DNA from 2 places in the Mesorhizobium sp. P2_D6 genome. Region 1 is predicted to be linked to the other one. Evidence: predicted binding sites of a transcription regulator. Region 1 holds the regulator's gene; the other holds the start of a gene.
The links. Region 1 encodes PhoB, which activates phosphate uptake and scavenging genes when phosphate is short. Its sites were predicted from a motif close to TGTCATNNANCTGTCAT; they were not measured.
Positions count from the first base shown of each region.

Region 2: the regulator PhoB is predicted to act here: its motif matches at 3,759-3,775, upstream of AC1D1L_RS11155 (alkaline phosphatase D family protein).

Region 1 covers NZ_JBFUEG010000018.1:14,726-24,675, reverse strand. Annotated here, with positions in the region: gene AC1D1L_RS27470 (CHASE domain-containing protein) at 1-199, opposite strand, end outside; gene AC1D1L_RS27465 (ATP-binding cassette domain-containing protein) at 365-1,162, opposite strand; gene AC1D1L_RS27460 (sugar ABC transporter permease) at 1,176-2,507, opposite strand; gene xylF (D-xylose ABC transporter substrate-binding protein) at 2,657-3,697, opposite strand; gene AC1D1L_RS27450 (ROK family protein) at 3,962-5,197, shown strand; gene phoB (phosphate regulon transcriptional regulator PhoB) at 5,222-5,911, opposite strand; gene phoU (phosphate signaling complex protein PhoU) at 5,928-6,632, opposite strand; gene pstB (phosphate ABC transporter ATP-binding protein PstB) at 6,674-7,498, opposite strand; gene pstA (phosphate ABC transporter permease PstA) at 7,516-8,832, opposite strand; gene pstC (phosphate ABC transporter permease subunit PstC) at 8,829-9,950, opposite strand, start outside.
Region 2 covers NZ_JBFUEG010000004.1:314,613-324,562, forward strand. Annotated here, with positions in the region: gene typA (translational GTPase TypA) at 1-1,421, opposite strand, end outside; gene AC1D1L_RS11150 (hypothetical protein) at 1,618-1,896, shown strand; gene AC1D1L_RS11155 (alkaline phosphatase D family protein) at 2,113-3,687, opposite strand; gene AC1D1L_RS11160 (MFS transporter) at 3,954-5,237, opposite strand; gene AC1D1L_RS11165 (TetR/AcrR family transcriptional regulator) at 5,311-5,928, shown strand; gene AC1D1L_RS11170 (hypothetical protein) at 6,393-6,989, shown strand; gene ppa (inorganic diphosphatase) at 7,252-7,785, opposite strand; gene AC1D1L_RS11180 (GNAT family N-acetyltransferase) at 7,910-8,416, opposite strand; gene AC1D1L_RS11185 (TPM domain-containing protein) at 8,584-9,222, opposite strand; gene AC1D1L_RS11190 (TPM domain-containing protein) at 9,228-9,950, opposite strand, start outside.

The DNA of each region.
Region 1 (9,950 bases):
CGTCGAACAGCGCCTGCGTCGAGCGCAGCAGCGACAGATGCAGGTCGATGCGGCTTTCGATACGGTTGAGCGCATCGTCGGCCGTTGCCTCGAATTTGATCCGTGCCGCCTCCTGGGTGGCGAAGTAGGCGAAGCCTGCCATCGTCATGCTGATCAGCGCGACGGCAATGAAGGCGACGATCGGGAAAAACTTCTTCAAAGGATGCTGCGGCCCATGTATCTGGGACCTTTATGGCACGTCACCGTGCCAACACAATGGCGAGGCCAAACCATCGTGACAGCTGGCACATCACGTTCCAGATATTAGCCGGCTTATCGATCGCGCATCGGAGAAGATGACCGTCAGCCGATGATGGCGCTCGTCTCAGGCGGCGATCTTCAGCGCGCCCGGTCCGGGAATGGCGCCGGGTGGGCATTTGCCGAGGATGATCATGCCAAGCACCTCGTCCTGGGTGACATCGGTGGTGCGCGCGGTGCCGACGACCTGGCCGTTCTTCATCACGCAGACGCGGTCGGCGAGTTCGAACACGTCGTGGATGTCGTGGCTGATCAGGAAGATGCCGATGCCGTCGGCCTTGAGCTGCTTGACCAGCTCACCGACCTGCGCCGTTTCCTGCGGACCAAGGGCGGCCGTCGGTTCGTCCATGATCAGGATGCGGGCGTTGAACAGGATGGCGCGCGCGATCGCCACCGACTGGCGCTGGCCGCCCGACAACTTGATCACCGGCTCCTTGAAGCGCTGGAAACGCGGATTGAGCCGGCCCATGACCTTGCGCGCCTCGGCTTCCATGGCGACATCGTCGAGCGTGCCCCAGCCGGTCATCAGCTCACGGCCGAGGAAGAGGTTGGCGGCGGCGTCGACATTGTCGGCCAGCGCCAGCGTCTGGTAGATCGTCTCGATGCCGTATTTCTTGGCGTCGCGCGGGTTGGAGATCGCCGCCTCCTGGCCGTTGACGAAGATCTGGCCCGCGTCGCGCTTGTAGGCGCCCGACAGGATCTTGATCAGCGTCGACTTGCCGGCGCCGTTATGGCCGAGCAGCGCCACGACCTCGCCCGGGAAAAGATCGATGGAAGCATCGTCGACGGCGCGGATGCCGCCGAAGGCGATCGAGATGTTGCGCATGTCGATCAGCGCTGTGCCCGTGGGAGCAGTTTTTTCCATGATCGTTCCTCCCCTAGACCCGCTTGCGGTAGACGGTGTCGAGCCACACGGCGATGACCAGCACGGCGCCGACGACGATGCTCTGCAGCGGCGAGTCGATGCCGAGCAGCACCATGCCGGATTGCAGCGACTGCATCAGAAGCGCGCCGAGCATGGCGCCCATCACCGTTCCGGCGCCACCGGCCAGCGACGTGCCGCCGATGACGGCGGCGGCGATGACCAGCAACTCGTCCAGCGTGCCCAGTGCGTTGGTCGACGCGTTGAGGCGGGCTGACGAGATCGCGGCGCTGATCGCCGCCAGCACGCCCATGATCATGAACACCTTCATGGTCACCCAGCGCGTGTTGATGCCGGCAAGTTCTGCTGCTTCCGGATTGCCACCGATGGCGAAGACATAGCGGCCGAAACGCGTGCGCTTGGTGATGAAGGTCATGATAATGCCCGTGGCCACCGCCATCAGCACCGGTATGGCGATGCCATGCGCGATAAACAGCCCGCCTTCGGGAAGGGTGATGCCGTTCTGCAGCGCATACTGGCGCACGATGCCGATCGGCCATGGATAGGAATTGGCGATCCAGACGGCGCCGAGGATGGCCGCGCAAGCGACCACGCCAAGCAAGGTCTCAGCCCACACGGGGCGCAGTGGAAAGCTGAACCGCTTGCGCTGCGAGCGGCCGTTGAGCAGCGCGAAGGCAACCGCCGCACAGGCGACGATGCCGACGATCCAGCTGGCGGTAGCACCGATCGAGCCGCGTGGTCCGCCACCCATCAGCTGGAAGGTGGCGTCGAGCGGCGCGACCGTGCGCCCGCTGGTGATCAGCCATGCCATACCGCGCCACACCAGTAGGCCGCCCAGCGTCACGATGAAAGCCGGAACCTCCATATAGGCGATGATGAAGCCCTGGAACGCGCCGATCAGCAGACCAAGCACCACGCCGGCGGCCAGCGCGATGATCCAGAGCCAGGGATTTCCGAGCTGGAAGCCGATGACGCGAATGAGGAATTCGGCCTGCGCCACACCCATGATCATACCGATCACGCCTTCGACGGAGCCAACCGAAAGGTCGATGTTGCGCATGACGATGACCAGCACCATTCCGGTCGCCATGATCGCGACCGAGGAGGTCTGCACCGACAGGTTCCACAGATTGCGCGGCGTCAGGAAAAGCCCGCCCGACAGGATGTGTATGCCGACCCAGATGACCAGCAGGGCGCCGACCATGCCGAGCATGCGCGTGTCGAGTTCGGTAGCCTTGAGGAACCGCCCGACGGCGCTGAGCTCGGATGCGCGCGCCCGGTCCGCAGCAGTGCTGGCGACCGGCTGATTAGAGGTCGTGTCGGTCATGCTATCCTCCCACCGGTTTGCCGTCTGGCGCGGATGCCGGAACATGGATGCTATTTGCTTTCCGTGGTCATTTGAAGCGGAAAGCCCTTGGAGAAACGCCGCGGCTTTTGGGCCGCGGCGCCGAGATTTCGAACCGATAGGGTCCGGTTTTAGTTGCAGGCTGCAACGCTGCCGGCAGTGACGCCGGCGCAGACTTCGTCCTTCTTGATCCAGCCGGCATCGATGACGACGTTGAGGTTGTCCTTGGTGATGGCAACCGGGGTCAGGAACAGCGACTTGACGGTGTTGCCGCCGGGCGTGGTGAAGTCCTTGGCGCCGGCAATGTCGCCCGTCTTCTTGCCGTCGGCCAGCTGCGACGCGATCTCGGCGGCGTTCTTGCCGAGCTCGCGCGCGTCCTTCCACACCGACACGGTCTGCGTGCCGAGCGCGATGCGGTTCAGCGCGGCATGGTCGCCGTCCTGGCCCGAGACCGGAACGGTTCCGGCAAGGCCCTGCGCCGTCAGCGCCGCGACGACGCCGCCGGCGGTTCCGTCATTGGCCGCAACCACGGCATCGACCTTGTTGTCGTTGGCGGTCAGGAACTGTTCCATGTTCTTCTGGGCGTTGGCGGGCAGCCAGCCATCCGTGTAGGCCTCGCCGACATTCTTGACCTTGCCCGAGTCGATGGCTTCCTTGAGCACTTCCATCGAGCCGGCGAACAGGAAATCGGCATTCGGATCGGCACCCGAGCCCTTGATGAAGACATAGTTGCCTTCGGGCTTCGCCTTGAACACTTCGCGGGCCTGCATGCGGCCGACTTCCTTGTTGTCGAAGGTCAGATAGAAGACGTCCTTGTTCTCGATCAGGCGGTCATAGCCGACGACTGGAATGCCTTCGTCCAGCGCCTTCTGCACCGCCGGGCCGATGGCCGAGGCGTCCTGCGCCAGGATGATCAGCGAGTTGGCGCCCTGCGAGATCAGGCTTTCGACGTCGGTCAACTGCTTGCCGGGGTTGGACTGCGCGTCGGCGGAAATGTACTTGTCGCCGGCCGCCTCGATCGCCGCCTTCATCGCCGCTTCGTCGGTCTTCCAGCGCTCTTCCTGGAAGTTCGACCACGACACGCCGATGACCTTGTCCTTCGCCTGCGCGACCGACACTAGCGTCAGCGACATGGCGACACCCGCCAGCATGGCGGCTGCAAATCTGTTCATGATAACCCTCCCTGCGCCGCGCGCGGCGCGACAAAACTGGCCCGAAGGCCGGCACACAGAGGCTCTATTTTTTCGAGCCTCGAAAAAATACTGGTCCAACGGCGAGGCGCTGTCAACATCGATTCTGATGGAATCTGATGGCCTCTGTGAATTTTTTCGAGACTCGCAATAAACAATGACAGCGCGGCCTGCTTCTGCCAATATTTGGCTGGTGCCACCAAATGCCTCCACTATCATGAGGCGCGAGGAGGACCGGGAGGAAAAATGTCGGTTGGAATCCGCCACGACGATCTGCGCCGTCGCAACCGTGCGATGGTGATTTCGGCCGTGCGCCGGGCCGGCCAGCCGTCGCGGACCGAGATTGCGGCGACCACCGGCCTCAGCCATTCGACCATATCGGCGATCTCGTCTGATCTGATTCAAGAAGGCATCCTGGCCGAGAGCAAACCCGGCGAGACGGGTGCGCTGAAGCGCGGCCGGCCGCAGGTCGGCCTTGGCCTCAATCCGGAAGCGGCGGCGGTGATGACCGTGGTGCTGTCGCTGAACTTCCTCTCCGTCACCGTCATCGACTATGCCGGCCATGTGGTCGCCGAGGAGCAGCGCCGGCTGGACACGCTGACCATGCCGCGCGACGAGCTGATCGGCGAATGCACGGCAATCGTGCGGCGGCGGCTCGAGGATCCCGATCTTGATGTTCAGAGCATCGCCCGCATTGCCATGGGCATCCAGGGCATCACCGATTCGCAGGCGCGCGCCATGCTGTGGTCGCCTATCACGCCGCTGACCGACATTGCCTTCGCCGACATACTGGAAGCGGAATTCGGCATTCCGGCCACCATGGAAAACGACTGCAACATGATGGCGGTGGCGCTGCAATGGCGCCAGCCTGAGCGCTACCGCGACAATTTCATCGCCATCCTGCTCTCGCATGGCATCGGCATGGGGCTGGTGCTGAAGGGCGAATTGTTCACCGGCACCCATTCCTCGGGCGGCGAGTTCGGCCACATGATCCACCGGCCCGGCGGCGCGCTGTGCCGTTGCGGGCGGCGCGGCTGCGTGGAGGCCTATGCCGGCAACTACGCCATCTGGCGCAGCGCCAAAATGATGAGCGAGGATGCCGAACCGGTCGATGTCGGCGACGCCGACATGCGGGCGCTCGCCGCACGTGCCCGCGAGACCGACGGCCCCGAGCGCGAAGCCTACCGCAAAGCCGGCGAGGCGCTTGGCTTCGGCCTCGGCAGCCTGTTCGCGCTGATCGATCCAGCACCTGTCGCCATGGTCGGAGTCAGCGCCGCCGCGTTCGATCTGATCGAACCGGCATTGCGCGAAGCGATTGCTCAGACTGCCGGCGGCCAGCACTCGAAATCGATCTCCTTCGACACCGAGCCCAACGAACTGCCGCTGATCCGCGAAGGCTGCGCCATGCGCGCGCTCAGCTTCGTCGACCAGGAGATTTTCGCACCGGGGATTCAGGCGAAAGCGGGCAAGCATGTCGCCTGAGGGGCCGGCAACAGCGCGGCGCGCCTAATCTTCCCGGATAGCGTAGCCGGCGCCGCGGATGGTGCGGATGACGTCGGGCATGCGGCCATTGTTGACCGCCTTGCGCAGTCGGCCGACATGCACGTCGACCGTGCGCTCGTCGATATAGATCGTCTCGCCCCAGACATTGTCGAGCAGCTGGCTGCGCGAGAACACGCGGCCGGGATGGCGCATCATGAATTCGAGCAGGCGGAACTCGGTCGGTCCGAGCCTGATTTCGCTCTTCTTGCGGTAGACGCGGTGCGATTCACGGTCGAGCACGATGTCGCCGACCTTGAGCACGCTGGACAGCACTTCCGGCTTGGCGCGGCGCAGCAACGCTTTCACGCGCGCCATGAATTCCGGTGTCGAGAACGGCTTGACCAGATAGTCGTCGGCGCCGGTGGACAGGCCACGCACGCGGTCGCTCTCCTCGCCACGCGCGGTCAGCATGATGATCGGCAGCCGTTCGGTCTCGGGCCGCATGCGCAGCCGGCGGCAGAGCTCGATGCCGGACACCGCCGGCACCATCCAGTCGAGCACCAGAAGGTCGGGCACATTTTCCTGCAGCCGAATTTCGGCCTCGTCGCCGCGCGTCACCACCTCGACCTGGTAGCCTTCGGATTCGAGGTTGTAGCGGAGAAGCACGCCCAGCGGCTCCTCGTCCTCCACGACCATGATGCGTGGCGCGATCATCAGCAGTTCACCCTTGTCAGGCCGAAGTGGCCATCGCCGTCTCGTCCTGCTTCGGGCGATTGGCGGGCAATTGCTGGCCGGTCAGCACATAATACGCATTTTCAGCGATGTTGGTGACATGATCACCGATGCGCTCCAGATTCTTGGCGCAGAACAGGAGATGCGTGCAGGCGGTGATGTTGCGCGGGTCTTCCATCATGTAGGTCAAGAGTTCACGAAACACCGACGTGTATTTGACGTCGACACGTTCGTCCTCATTCCTGAGTTTCGCCAGGGCTGCGGCATCCGCGGCGGCATATTCCTCGACCACCCCTTGCACCTGGATCAGCACCAGCTGCGCCATCGCATCGATGGAATGCGAGAGGTCGCGCGGCGTGACGCTGAGGCCCACAGTGCCAACGCGCTTGGCGATGTTCTTAGCGAGATCGCCGATGCGCTCGAGGTCGCCGGCCATGCGGATCGAGCCGACCACGGCACGCAGATCGTTGGCCATCGGCTGGCGCTTGGCGATGAGCGTGATGGCGCGATCGTCGAGTTCCCGCTGGCGCGCGTCCATGATGGCGTCGTCGGAAACGACACGTTGCGCCAACGCATTGTCGGAATTGAGCAGCGCTTTTGTCGAGCCGCTGACCATCGACCCGGCCAGATCGCCCATGTCGCGGATCAGCTTGCTGATCTGGCCCAACTCTTCATCGAAGGAGGCGACGGTATGTTCACCCATGATCGTGGTCCTCGTGCCTGAAAATTCAACCGCTGGACGGCTCAGCCGAAGCGGCCGGTAATGTAGTCCTGGGTGCGCTTGTCGTCGGGATTGGTGAACATCTTGTCGGTGGCGCCCTCCTCGACCAGGTAGCCGAGGTGGAACATCGCCGTGCGCTGCGACACGCGCGCCGCCTGCTGCATCGAGTGGGTGACGATGACGATCGTGTAATTCTGGCGCAGCTCGTCGATCAGCTCCTCGACGCGTGCGGTGGCAATCGGGTCGAGTGCCGAGCAGGGTTCGTCCATCAGGATTACTTCCGGCGACACCGCAATGGCGCGCGCGATGCACAGGCGCTGCTGCTGGCCGCCGGACAGGCCGGTGCCGGGCTCCTGCAGGCGGTCCTTGACCTCGTTCCAGATCGCCGCCTTCTTCAAGCTCGACTCGACGATCTGGTCCATGTCGGACTTGCGCTTGGCTAGGCCATGGATGCGCGGGCCGTAGGCAACGTTCTCGTAGATCGACTTCGGGAACGGATTGGGCTTCTGGAACACCATGCCGACGCGAGCCCTGAGTTCGACGACGTCGATGTTCTTGTCATAGATGTCATCCTCGTCGAGCGTGATCTTGCCGGTCACCCGCGCCGAATCGATGGTGTCGTTCATGCGGTTGAGGCAGCGCAGGAAGGTCGACTTGCCGCAGCCGGACGGGCCGATCAGCGCCGTCACCTGGTTCTGGCGGACGTCGAGATTGACGTCGAACAGCGCCTGCTTCTCGCCGTAGAACACGCCGACCTTGTCGCCGCGCATCTTGATGACTTCGTTCGACTTGGCGTTCATTTTGTCGCCCACTGCGTTTTCAAGGGACTGTTCGGTCATGATGTTCATACCAAATTGCCTTTTTTCTACCAGCGCCGCTCGAACCGGCGCCGAAGCACGATCGCGGTGATGTTCATGGCCATGAGGAAGACGAGCAGGATGATGATGGCGCCGGACATGCGCTCGACAAAAGCGCGTTCGGCCTCGTTTGCCCACATGTAGATCTGCACCGGCAGTGCGGTCGCCGGATCGAAAGGCGTCTTCGGATAGTCGGCGACGAAGGCGACCATGCCGATCAGAAGCAGCGGTGCTGTCTCACCCAGCGCACGCGCCAGGCCGATAATCGTGCCGGTCAGGATGCCGGGAGCGGCAAGCGGCAGTATGTGCTGAAACACCATCTGCATCTTCGAGGCGCCAAGCCCAAGCGCTGCCGAGCGGATCGACGGCGGCACCGCGGCAAGGGCCGCGCGCGTCGCGATGATGATGGTCGGCAGCGTCATCAATGTCAGCACCAGGCCGCCGACAAAGGCGGCCGAGCGCGGCATGCCGAGGAAGTTGATGAACACGGCAAGGCCGAGCAGACCGAAGACGATCGACGGCACCGCCGCAAGATTGTTGATGTTGACCTCGATCAGGTCGGTGAAGCGGTTCTTCTTGGCGAATTCCTCGAGATAGATCGAGGCCGCGACGCCGATCGGCAGCGCCAAAAGCAGCACGATCACCATCATGTAGAACGAGCCGATGATCGCCACGCCCATGCCTGACGTCTCGGGCCGGCTGGAGGCGCCATAGGTGAACAGACCGGTGTTGAAATGCTCGGCCATTACGCCGTCGGCCTTGAGTTTGTTCATCCAGTCGATCTGCTGGTTGGACACCTTGCGGCGCGCTTCATCGACGCTGAGGTCGATCTGGCCCTTGAAGGCGGAGTCAAGATTGGCCGCGGCCAGGATGTTGACGTCGCGCGTCGTGCCGATCACCGACGGATCGGCGGCGACGATGTCGCGCAGCTGGACGCGGGCGCCTTCCGACAGGAAGCCCTTGAGCTTCATGACCATCGGCTTGTTGCTTGGGTCGATGCCAAGCTTGGCCATCAGCGCAGTGTCGGCGAGCTTGGGATAGTTCGCCTTGATCAGCACGCTCGGATCGGTGGCGCGCTTGCCGGAGGGGTCGATGACTTTCTCGTCGAAGCTGATCGGCAGCGTCACCGTCGTCTGCCAGAAGGCGGTGTAGCCCTTCGAGACGATGGTGATCAGCATGATGGCCAGGAAGGCCAGGCCGACCGAGATCGCAATCACACCGTAGATGCGGAAACGGCGTTCAGCGGCGTAGCGCGCCTTCAGCCCTATGTCGCGGCGCGGACGCGCAACGGCGCCCGCCATCGTGTCCAGGGGAATGTCGGTCATTCGTACTGCTCCCGGTACTTGCGCACGATGTAGAGGGCGACGATGTTCATCACCAGTGTCAGCACGAACAGCGTCAGGCCGAGCGCGAAGGCGACCAGCGTCTGCGGTGAGTTGAACTCGAGGTCGCCGGTCAGCTGGTTGACGATTTTGACGGTGATGGTCGTCATCGCCTCGAATGGATTGGCGGTGAGATTGGCGGCAACGCCGGCCGCCAGCACGACGATCATCGTCTCGCCGATGGCGCGCGACGCCGTCAGCAGGATGGCGCCGACAATGCCGGGAAGTGCGGCCGGCAGGATCACCCGCTTGATCGTCTCGGAGCGCGTCGCGCCCAGACCAAGCGAGCCGTCACGCATGGCGCGCGGCACCGCGGTGATGATGTCGTCGGACAGCGAGGACACGACCGGGATCAGCATGACGCCCATCACCAGACCGGCGGTGAAGATGCTCTGGCCCTGGATGAAGGGCGAACCGCCGGCGAGTGCCCCCGACAGGTCGCGCAGGAACGGCCCGAGCGTGACCACGGCAAAGATGCCGTAGACGATGGTCGGGATGCCGGCCAGCAATTCCAGCGCCGGCTTGACCACCGCGCGAACCTTGGGCGAAGCATATTCGGCCATGTAGACCGCCGACATCAAGCCGACCGGCACCGCCACCAGAAGAGCGACGGCGGCGATATAAAGCGTGCCGGCGAGAAGCGGTATCAGGCCGAACTGGCCCTGGCTGCCGCCGGAGCCGGCAGCGGCGAAACGCGGATCCCAAACGGTGCCGAAGAAGAAGCTCATCGGCGACACGCTTTCGAAGAAGGTGATGGTCTGGAACAGCATCGACAGCACGATGCCGACCGTGGTCAGGATGGCGATGGTCGACGCCGCAAGCAGCCCCCACAGCATCAGCCTCTCGACATTGTTGCGCGCCCTGGCGCGCGGCGCAATTTGCCTAATCGCGTAGAAGGCGCCGGCGATCGACAATGCCAACGTGATGACGGCGCCGAACAGCCCAAGCCGGTCCTGAACGGCATTCGCCTCGACCGCGATCGGGATCATGTAGTCCTGGGTATCCGTCGCCAGCGCCACGCCCTTGGCGATGAGCAGCGGCTGCAATTCAGCGAACGTGGC
Region 2 (9,950 bases), on a different contig from region 1:
GGCTGGTAGGCATGGAACAGCCGGTTCATCACGGCGGTACCGCGCGTGTCGGTCAAGAGTTCCGACTGGTAGCCGATCAGGCCACGTGTCGGCGCGTGGAAGACGATGCGCTGGCGGTTGCCGCCGGAGGGGCGCAGTTCGACCATCTCGGCCTTACGCTCCGACATCTTCTGCACGACGATGCCGGCATGCTCCTCGTCGACGTCGATGACGACTTCCTCGACCGGCTCCAGCAATTCGCCGTTCTCGCCGTTCTGCATGACGACGCGGGGACGCGACACGGCGATCTCGAAGCCTTCGCGGCGCATCGTCTCGATCAGCACGGCCAGCTGCAATTCGCCGCGGCCGGAGACGAAGAACGAATCCTTATCGGGCGATTCCTCGATCTTCAGCGCGACATTGCCTTCGGCTTCGCGCAGCAGGCGGTCGCGGATGACGCGGCTGGTCACCTTGTCGCCTTCGGTGCCGGCGAGCGGCGAGTCATTGACCAGGAACGACATGGTCACGGTCGGCGGATCGATCGGCTGCGCATGCAGCGGTTCGGTCACCGCCGGGTCGCAGAACGTGTCGGCAACGGTGCCTTTCGACAGGCCGGCAATGGCGACAATGTCGCCCGCCTGCGCTTCGTCGATCGGCTGGCGCTCGAGGCCGCGGAAGGCGAGGATTTTGGAAATACGGCCGGTTTCGATCTGGGTGCCGTCATGGTGCAGCACCTTGACCGCCTGGTTGGACTTCAAGGTGCCGGATTCGATGCGACCGGTGATGATGCGACCGAGGAACGGGTTGGCTTCCAGAATGGTGCCGATCATGCGGAACGGGCCGGGATGAACGGTCGGCTCCGGCACATGCTTGATGACGAGGTCGAACAGCGGCGCAAGCTGCTGATCCTTGGGACCTTCCGGATTTTCCGAAACCCAGCCATCACGGCCCGAGCCGTAGAGGATCGGGAAGTCGAGCTGTTCGTCAGTGGCGTCGAGCGCGGCAAACAGGTCGAACACCTCGTTGACCACCTCGACATGGCGGGCGTCCGGGCGATCGATCTTGTTGATCACGACGATCGGCTTCAGCCCGACCTTGAGCGCCTTGCCGACGACGAACTTGGTCTGCGGCATCGGGCCTTCGGCGGCGTCGACCAGCACGATGGCCGAATCCACCATCGACAGGATGCGCTCGACCTCACCGCCGAAATCGGCGTGGCCGGGGGTGTCGACGATGTTGATGCGGGTGTCCTTCCAGTCGACCGAGGTCGCCTTGGCCAGGATGGTGATGCCGCGTTCCTTTTCCAGGTCGTTGGAATCCATGGCACGCTCGGCGACGCGCTGATTGTCGCGGAAGGAACCGGATTGCCGGAGCAACTGGTCGACGAGGGTGGTTTTTCCATGGTCGACGTGCGCGATGATCGCGATATTACGAATTTTCATGTTGTGGTCTCGGGAGCGTTGCAGGCAGCAGGCCAAAGGCGCCGCCTCTTTCGGTTGCGCGGCTCATACAGGGTTTTTCGCAATTGCGAAAGAGGAGGCGCATCACCAAATACTCATCAAATCTTAAGCATCTCGGTGTGAGATGGTTTTGTTAACCAAGGCGGGAACCTTTCGGGGCCTGGGCAGTTCGAAATTCATGACCGACAAACTCAACCGATTTTGGCCACTCATCGCTTCGGTCGCATTCGCTGCCCTGCTGGCGGCCAATGCCGCGCAATCGGCCGCGACGCTGAAGGAAGCCAATCCAGTCTCGTCCTCTGACCAGACGGCCGAGCAGTTGTTCGCCGACGCCCCTGATGGCGTCGACCCCGTGGTCACCGGCCCGGTCAGCGCCTCCTTCAAGCAGAGGCAGCAGGTTGCCGGCTGCGACAGCGCGGTTTGGCCAAAGATTCCGACGGTTTGCTATCCGGATTGACGGTTCCCACCTACTCCAAGCGTAGCGATCCGTCACACCCCCCCTCTGCCCTGCCGGGCATCTCCCCCGCATGGGGGGAGATCAGATGCCGCGTCGGCTTTCGCCAATCGTCAACGCGGAAGAACCTGCGCCAGCGGCAGAACTGCTAATCTCCCCCCTTGCGGGGGAGATGTCCGGCAGGACAGAGGGGGGTGCTGTCCTGCCGACCTATCCAGCCTACGCCGACCGCACCGGATCGAGCGTCACCTTGTAGAGCTCGTTATCATCGCGATCCATCAGCCGCACCGTCAGCTGCTCGGTCGCCCCTGAAATATCGACCAGCCCGAAGAACTGGAGCCCGGCCGAGGGCGGCAGGTTCTGGCCCTGTTCGGCGGTCGGCGCCTTGATGAATTTCAGTTCCGGCCCAAAGGTCATGTCGAAATCGTTGGGGCCGAACGTGCCGGCATGGATCGGGCCGGAGACGAATTCCCAGAACGGGTTGAAGTCTTGGAACTGCGCCTTGTCGGGGTTGTAATAGTGCGCGGCCGTGTAATGCACGTCGGCCGTCAGCCACACTGTGTTGGTGATGCCGGCGTTCTTGATGTAGCGCAGCAGGTCGGCGATCTCGAGCTCGCGGCCCTTGGGCAGGCCGTTGTCACCATTGCTGACGGCTTCCGCGCCGACCTTCTTGGTGCCGTCGTCCCAGACGACGAGGCCAAGCGGCATGTCGGCGGCGATGATCTTCCAGGTCGCCTTGGAGTTGGCCAGTTCGCGCTTCAGCCATTTGGTCTGCTGTTCGCCGAGTATACGGGACTCCGGCGTCATGGTGTCCTGCATGTCCGGGCCGTTGGGGCCGCGATAGGAGCGCATGTCGAGGAAGAACACGTCGAGCAGCGGCCCATGGGATATCTTGCGATAGACGCGGCCCGGCTCCGACGGTTCGTAGCGGATCGTCGTCATCTCATGGAAGGCGCGCGCCGCACGCGCCGCCAGCACATGGATGGATTTTTCGGTGTAGCGGTTGTCTGCGCTCAGATCCTTCGAATCCGACCAGTTGTTCAGCACCTCGTGGTCGTCCCACTGGTAGAAGGTCGGGCAGATGGCGCTCAGGGCGAGAACGTTCTTGTCCATCATGTTGTACTTCCACTGGTCGCGGTACTCGTCCAGCGTCTCGGCCACCTTGCGCTTGCCGTCGATGAGGACGACGTTCTTCCATTTGCCGCCGCCAGGCAGGTCGACCTCATCCTTCATGGCGCCATCGGCATAGATCGTGTCGCCGGAATGCAGGAAGAAGTCGGGCGTGTGCTTGGCGATGGTGGCGTAGGTCTTCATGCCGGTCTGGTCGATGCCCCAGCCTTGGCCGGCGGTGTCGCCCGACCAGGCGAATTTGATGTCGCGCTTCGAGGCGGGTGCAGTGCGGAAGCGCCCGACGATCGGCTCGGAAACGACATTGATGTCGGCGAGGTCGGCGGCCGTCATGCGGTAGAAGATGTCCTGGTCGGCAGCCAAGTCGGTGAGCAGCCGCTTGACCGTAAAGTCGCTGGCCGGCGAGGTATCGAGCGGCGCCAGCCGGATGGCGTTGGCGAAATTCTCGGTCGACGACACTTCGAACATGACGCGCGAGGGTCGATCGGTGCGCGTCCACACCATGCCGCTCGAGGCATCGACATCGCCGGACTGGACACCATGGGTAAAGGCCGGGCGCTGGCTGGCGCGCGAATAGTAGGGCAAAGCGAGGCCCGATGCGCCGAGCAGACCCGCAGCGCTCGCTGAGGTGACGAAAGCGCGGCGGGTCAACGAGATCTTGTTCATGGCTGTCTCCTGATGGCTTGAACGTCCGCCACCAGCGTCCAGCCTCAATGTTTCAGCCGCATCTCGGAAAGATGAAGTTTTGATAACAATGGACAGGTGATCTCCCCCCTTGAGGGGGAGATGTCGCCAAAGGCGACAGAGGGGGTCGCCGCGCGTAGAGCGCTGACCTCCTCCTTCGCCGCAAGGACGCCGAGCCCGGTCGGACCGACCCCCTCTGGCCGCTTCGCGGCCATCTCCCCCTCGAGGGGGGAGATCAGCACCGCACCTCAAGCCACCTGCGGCTCCGGGTCGAAGGCCGGCCGGCTCGTATTGATCAGCAGCGACAGACACGCCGCCACAATCGCCGTCATGCCGGCAATCAGGAAGGCCAGTTCGTAATTGCCCTGCAATTCCCGCATGGTGCCGCCAAAGGCAGCGGCAGCGGCGGCGCCCACCTGATGGCCGGCGACGATCCAGCCGAAGACGATGGGTCCGCTGCGGTCGCCAAAGGCTTCGTTGGCGAGCCTGAGCGTCGGCGGCACGGTGGCGATCCAGTCGAGACCGTAGAGCACGGCAAAGATGATCAGGCTGGTCGCCGAGAAGCCGGAATAGGGCAGGTAAATCAACGACAGGCCGCGAATGCCATAGTAGACACCGAGCAGCTTGCGCGGGTCGAAACGGTCGGTGAGCCAACCCGACAGCGTCGTGCCGATCAGGTCGAAAATGCCCATCATCGACAAAAGGCCGGCCGCCTGCACCTCACCAATGCCCATATCGCCGCAAAAGGAGATCAGATGGGTGCCGACCAGCCCGTTGGTGGTGAATCCGCAGACGAAGAAGGTGGCGAACAGATACCAGAATACCCTGGTTCCCGCGGCGCGGCGCAGCGTGTTGAGCGTATGCCCCAGGAAATTGCCTTGCGAGGCCGGCGACACCGGCGGCACGTCATCGGCCTCGGCGCCATAGCGCACCATGCCGATGGAAGCGGGACGCTCCGGCACCAGCAGCCAGACCAGCGGCAGCAGACAGGCGGTGGCGACAGAGACGGCGATGGCGACCGGCTGCCAGCCGCCCGACTGGGCGAGCGAGGCGAGCAGCGGCAGGAACACCAGCAAGCCAGTGGCGCTGGAGGCTGACATCAGCCCCATGACAAGACCGCGATTGGTCTTGAACCAGCGATTGACGATGGTGGCGCCGAGCACGGTGGCAACAGCACCGGAGCCGATGCCGGAAAACACCCCCCAGGTGATGAACAGGTGCCAGGGCTCGGTCATCAGCAGGCTGAGCGCGGTCGAGCCCGACATGATCACCAGCGAGGCCAGCAGCGTACGGCGCAGGCCGATACGCTCCATCAATGCGGCGGCGAACGGCCCGGTCAGGCCATAGAGGAAGATGCCGATAGCGGCGGCAACCGACACGGTATCGCGCCCCCAGCCGAAGCTTTTGTCCAGAGGCAGCATCATCACGGAGGGCGCAGAACGAAGCCCGGCCGCGATCAGCAGGCAGAGGAAGATGACGCCGACCACGACGAAAGCGTAGCGCTGGCCAAAGGGACGGGATTGAGCTATCATGTTACTGACCGGTACGTTGCAGGGCGAGGAGATGTATACGTACCGATCGGTAACACGTCAACCGAGTCACATGATGCCAACGGACAAAAATATTGAACTGACCATCAATGACGGTCATGCAGCGCCGCCGCCCAAGGCTGCCAAGAAGATCCTCGACGTCGCCTACGACCTGTTTTACCGGCGCGGCATCCGGGCGATCGGCGTCGACGAGATCGTCAAGCGCGCCGGCGTCACCAAGCCCAGCCTCTACCGCAGCTTTCCCTCCAAGGACGAGCTCGCCGCTTCGTATCTCAGGCAATATGACCGTGAATATTGGGAGCGTTTCGACGAAGCCGTGGCCGCTCATCCCGGCAACCCGCGCGCGCAGATCAGTGCCTTCCTGACCCGCGTCGGCAAGCGTACGCAAAGACCGGACTATCGCGGCTGCGGTATGACCAACGCGGCGGTGGAATACCCGGAACACGGCCATCCGGCACGCGTCGTCAGCGAAGCCAACAAGCAGGAACTGCGCCGCCGCTTGCGCGAAATGGCGGCAACGATGGGTGCACAAGCCCCTGACACGCTCGGCGACGGCCTGCTGCTTTTGATCGAGGGCGCCTACATCAGCGGCCAGCTGTTCGGCCTCGGCGGCCCGGCGGCATCGGTAGCCCGCAACGCCGACCTGCTGATTGAGGCGAGCTTGAAGAAATAACATTTTCGAGCGTTGTCGCCGCCCCGAGGGGCGCTCCCATCACCGATTTCGCCAATCACCAACGTTGCAAGAGTTTCGCCGGGGCGCGCCCAGCCTCTTTCTCCCCGTTCACGGCAGGGCAATCGCATATGGATTCTTACGAAGAGGGACCCCCACCCTAACCCTCCCCACAAGGGGGAGGGAACGCTGCCGCGCCCCCTGTTTATCTCCGCCCCTGCATCCAGACCTCAATAATTTGCCGAGATCAGCGCCAGCAGGGTCTCCCTCCCCCTTGTGGGGAGGGATTAAGGGTGGGGGTAAGTGCCAGGCAAACATCTCAGAAAATGTCATATGCGATTGCCCTGCCGTTCACGGGGAGAAATGCCCGGCAGGCAATGAGGGGCGGCGCCAACCCCTGATAGCGCACGCTAGGCCTGTCGAAAATTTGACGATAGGCTGGAACGAACTCCACGGGAGACGTCCACATGCGCACCCTGCTGCTTGTCCCCTTTGCCCTTGCCGGCCTCTGCCAGGCAGCCCATGCCGACGGCATATCCAGCGCCTACACCGACCTCGATTCGCAAAAGGACTGCGTCACCTATGCGCAGGCCGAGGAAGGCGATGGCGACTGGGCTGAACTCGCCTGCTCCGGCTATCGCGGCTATCCCGTGCTGATCGCCTATGACGATGCCCGTGAATCACTGTTTTACGGATTTCCGCCCGGCGGCGAGATGACCTCGGTCTGGGAGAGCTTTTCCGGATTCAATTCGTCCGGCGCCAAGGTCGAATGGCGCATCGAGAGCAAGGGCGACGTCGCCGTTCCTTTCGCCGTCATCCACCGCCGCTCGATCAGTAATCCCGAGGATGAGAACAAGCCGACCGAAGTGCTGCTCGTCGCCAAGGTCGCCCAGATGGAAGCCCGCGATGGCTGCACCATCGGCCTGGTGCTCGCCACCGGCAACCCGCAGGCCAACGACCAGGCACGCAAACTGGCTGACGAAAAGGCCAAGAGTTTCGCCTGCGGCAAGGACAAGCACACCGTCATTGGCGATGTGCCGGCGTTTGGTAGGGTGGATAACTAAGGGCCGTTCGCGTTGGAACGCCCCCTTATGCAGTGTCGTCGGTTCGTGCTGCCCCTCATTGTCCTGCCGGACATTTCTCCCCGTATAGTGACGGGGAGAAAGACGCTGTCATCGCAGCTTTCGCCAATTACACACGTTGCAGAATGAGAAGCCGAGGGCCGGGCTACTCCCTTCTCCCCGTCACTACACGGGGAGAAGGTGCCGGCAGGCGGATGAGGGGCGGCGCCGTGCTTAGCGGCGCTCGCACCCCCAGCGTCGCCGCCTACTTCGCCGCCTTCGCCCGCGCGATCGCGTCGATAATCATCTTCTTGGCATATTTGGAATCGTGCCAGCCTTCGATCTTGACCCATTTACCGGGTTCGAGATCCTTGTAGTGCTCGAAGAAGTGCTGCACCTGGTCACGGGTGATCTCGGGCAGCTGCGTGTATTCGGTGACGTTTTCATAGCGCAGCGTCAGCTTCGGCGACGGCACGGCGATGATCTTCTCGTCCTGGCCGGCATTGTCTTCCATGATCAAGACGCCGATCGGCCGCACATTGATGACGCAGCCCGGCACCAGCGCGCGAGTGTTGCAGACCAGAACGTCGATTGGGTCGCCATCGCCCGACAGCGTGTGCGGCACGAAGCCGTAGTTGCCGGGGTAACGCATCGAAGTGTGCAGGAAGCGGTCGACGAACAGCGTGCCGGCCTCCTTGTCCATCTCGTATTTGATCGGCTCGCCGCCGATCGGCACCTCGATGATGACGTTGACGTCCTCAGGCGGGTTCTTTCCGCTGGCAATGGCCTCAATGCGCATGGCTCAAATCCCTCTCTCGATTTTCCCAGATCGATAGCGGGCGGAGCGCAATGGCGCAATGCGGCGATTGGTACGCAGCGCTCATGGAAGCGCACAGTTTATGATGATTTGTAACCGAGACCCGTTATTCCCAGACGAAGGCGACCTTTTTCAGCGCCCTCTGCTCGAAAATCTCGACGCCCTCGGCAACATCGCGGCCGCCGGCGCCGGCATAGAAGGCCAGCGCGTTCTGGTTGTCTTCCAGCGCCCACACCACCATGCCTTTCAGCCCGTGGTCGGCAAGCCGTGCCCGCGCCGCCTTGAACAGCCGGCTGCCGAGCCCGATGCCCTGATACTCCGGACGCAAATAAAGCTCGTAGATCTCGCCCTGCTGGCGAAGTTCGCGGGCGCGGTTCTTGCCGATCGTGGCGTAGCCGGCAATGGTGCCGCCGATCTCGACCACCAGCACCGTGGCAGCGCGACGAATCGCATTCGCCCACCAGTCGGCGCCACGACGGTTGATCATCGAGGTCAGCGAGCGATGCGGGATGATGCCGGAATAGGCGCCCTCCCAAGCCTGCTGGTGCACGTCGGCGATGGCGCCAGCGTCGCGTGGTTCTGCCTTCCTGATGTCGATGCTCAGCGTATTCATGATTTGTTAACCATAAACCCGCATCGGCCATTTGCAAGAGTCGAGGCCAACTCGCCAACCGCTTTCTCACAGCCGACCACGACACTGGTGACATCGGGCCAGAGCCGGCTTGAAAACGCGCGCTGCCGAGGCGGTAAACGGTCGTCAGGGTAGCGTTTGCAGGCTTTTCAGATCTCGACCAGATGGTCGTCCAACTCATTGGCGTCGCCCGATGTAACCGGGAAATGCTCGGCCAGCACCGCGCCGACCTGCTCGATCGCCTTGACGAAGCCGTCGGCGAGCCGGTCGTCGCCGGCATGCTGCGTAAGGTCGCGGATGACACCGTCCCAGACATGCTGGCCGACCTTGCTGTTGATGCCCGAGTCGGCGACCACTTCGGCATAGCGCTCGGCGATCGACACGAAGACCAGCACGCCGGTGCGCGCCGTGGTGCGATGGACGTTACGGGCGAGGAACTGCCTGAGCGCATTGTCATGTGCTGCCTGGTAACGCTGCCGGCGCGGCACCAGATGGATGCGCAAAGCGGGCAGCGCCCATAACAGCACCAGCACCGAGGCCAGCGCCAGCAGCTGTACAATGACGAAATGCGGCAGCCGGATCGACAGCCACCAGGCTTCCAGCCCATAGGCGACGGCGAGACTGACGATCAGCATGCCGGATGTCGCCATGAAGGCGGCCGGAAAGAAATAGCCGTCGCTGGCATGCGCGACGACGCAGTAGATCTCGCCGTCGGTTTTCGATTCGGCGGCGCGGATCGCGGTGGCGATGCGCTCATGGTCCTGCGGGCTGATCGGTCGTGTTGCCATGTCTCTCACCAGCTCCCTGAAGACCCGCCACCGCCGGACGAACCGCCGCCACCTGAAAACCCACCGCCGCTGCTTGAGCCCGACGACCAGCTGCTGCCCGAACTTCCTGACGACCATCCACTGCCCGAGGACCAGCCCGACGACGAACTCGTTGTCCAGCTGCTTGAACCCGAAGACGATCCCCTCGGTCCCTGGCCATAGCGAAAAGTCATGCCCAGCCATTTATACACGCCCGGTGACAGCTTGGTGCCGAAGATCGGCGGCAGGAAGGCCATCGCCAGGCCGCCGAAGAACATCGTCGCCCACAGGATCAGGAAGATCGCGACGATGGGATCGATGGGCGTACTGTTGTCGGCCGGATTGCGCTTGCCGCGCGCTTCCAGCTCTTCGGGATTGCCTTCCAGCACCATGACCATGTCGTCGACGGCTTTGGAAATGCCGCCGGAGAAATCGCCGGCACGAAAAGCCGGCACCATATCGTTTTCGATGATCAGTTTTGTGTGCAAATCGGTCAGCGTGCCTTCCAGCCCATAACCGACCTCGATGCGCATCTTGTGGTCGTTCGGCGCCACCAGCAAAAGCACGCCATTGTTCTCGCCGACCTGGCCGAGCTTCCAGAAGCGGAACAGCCGGTTGGCGTAGGGCTCGATCTCCTCTCCGTCGAGACTGTTGATCGTTGCCACCACGATCTGGTCGGAGCCCTTTGTCTCGAAGTCGGCCAGTTTCTG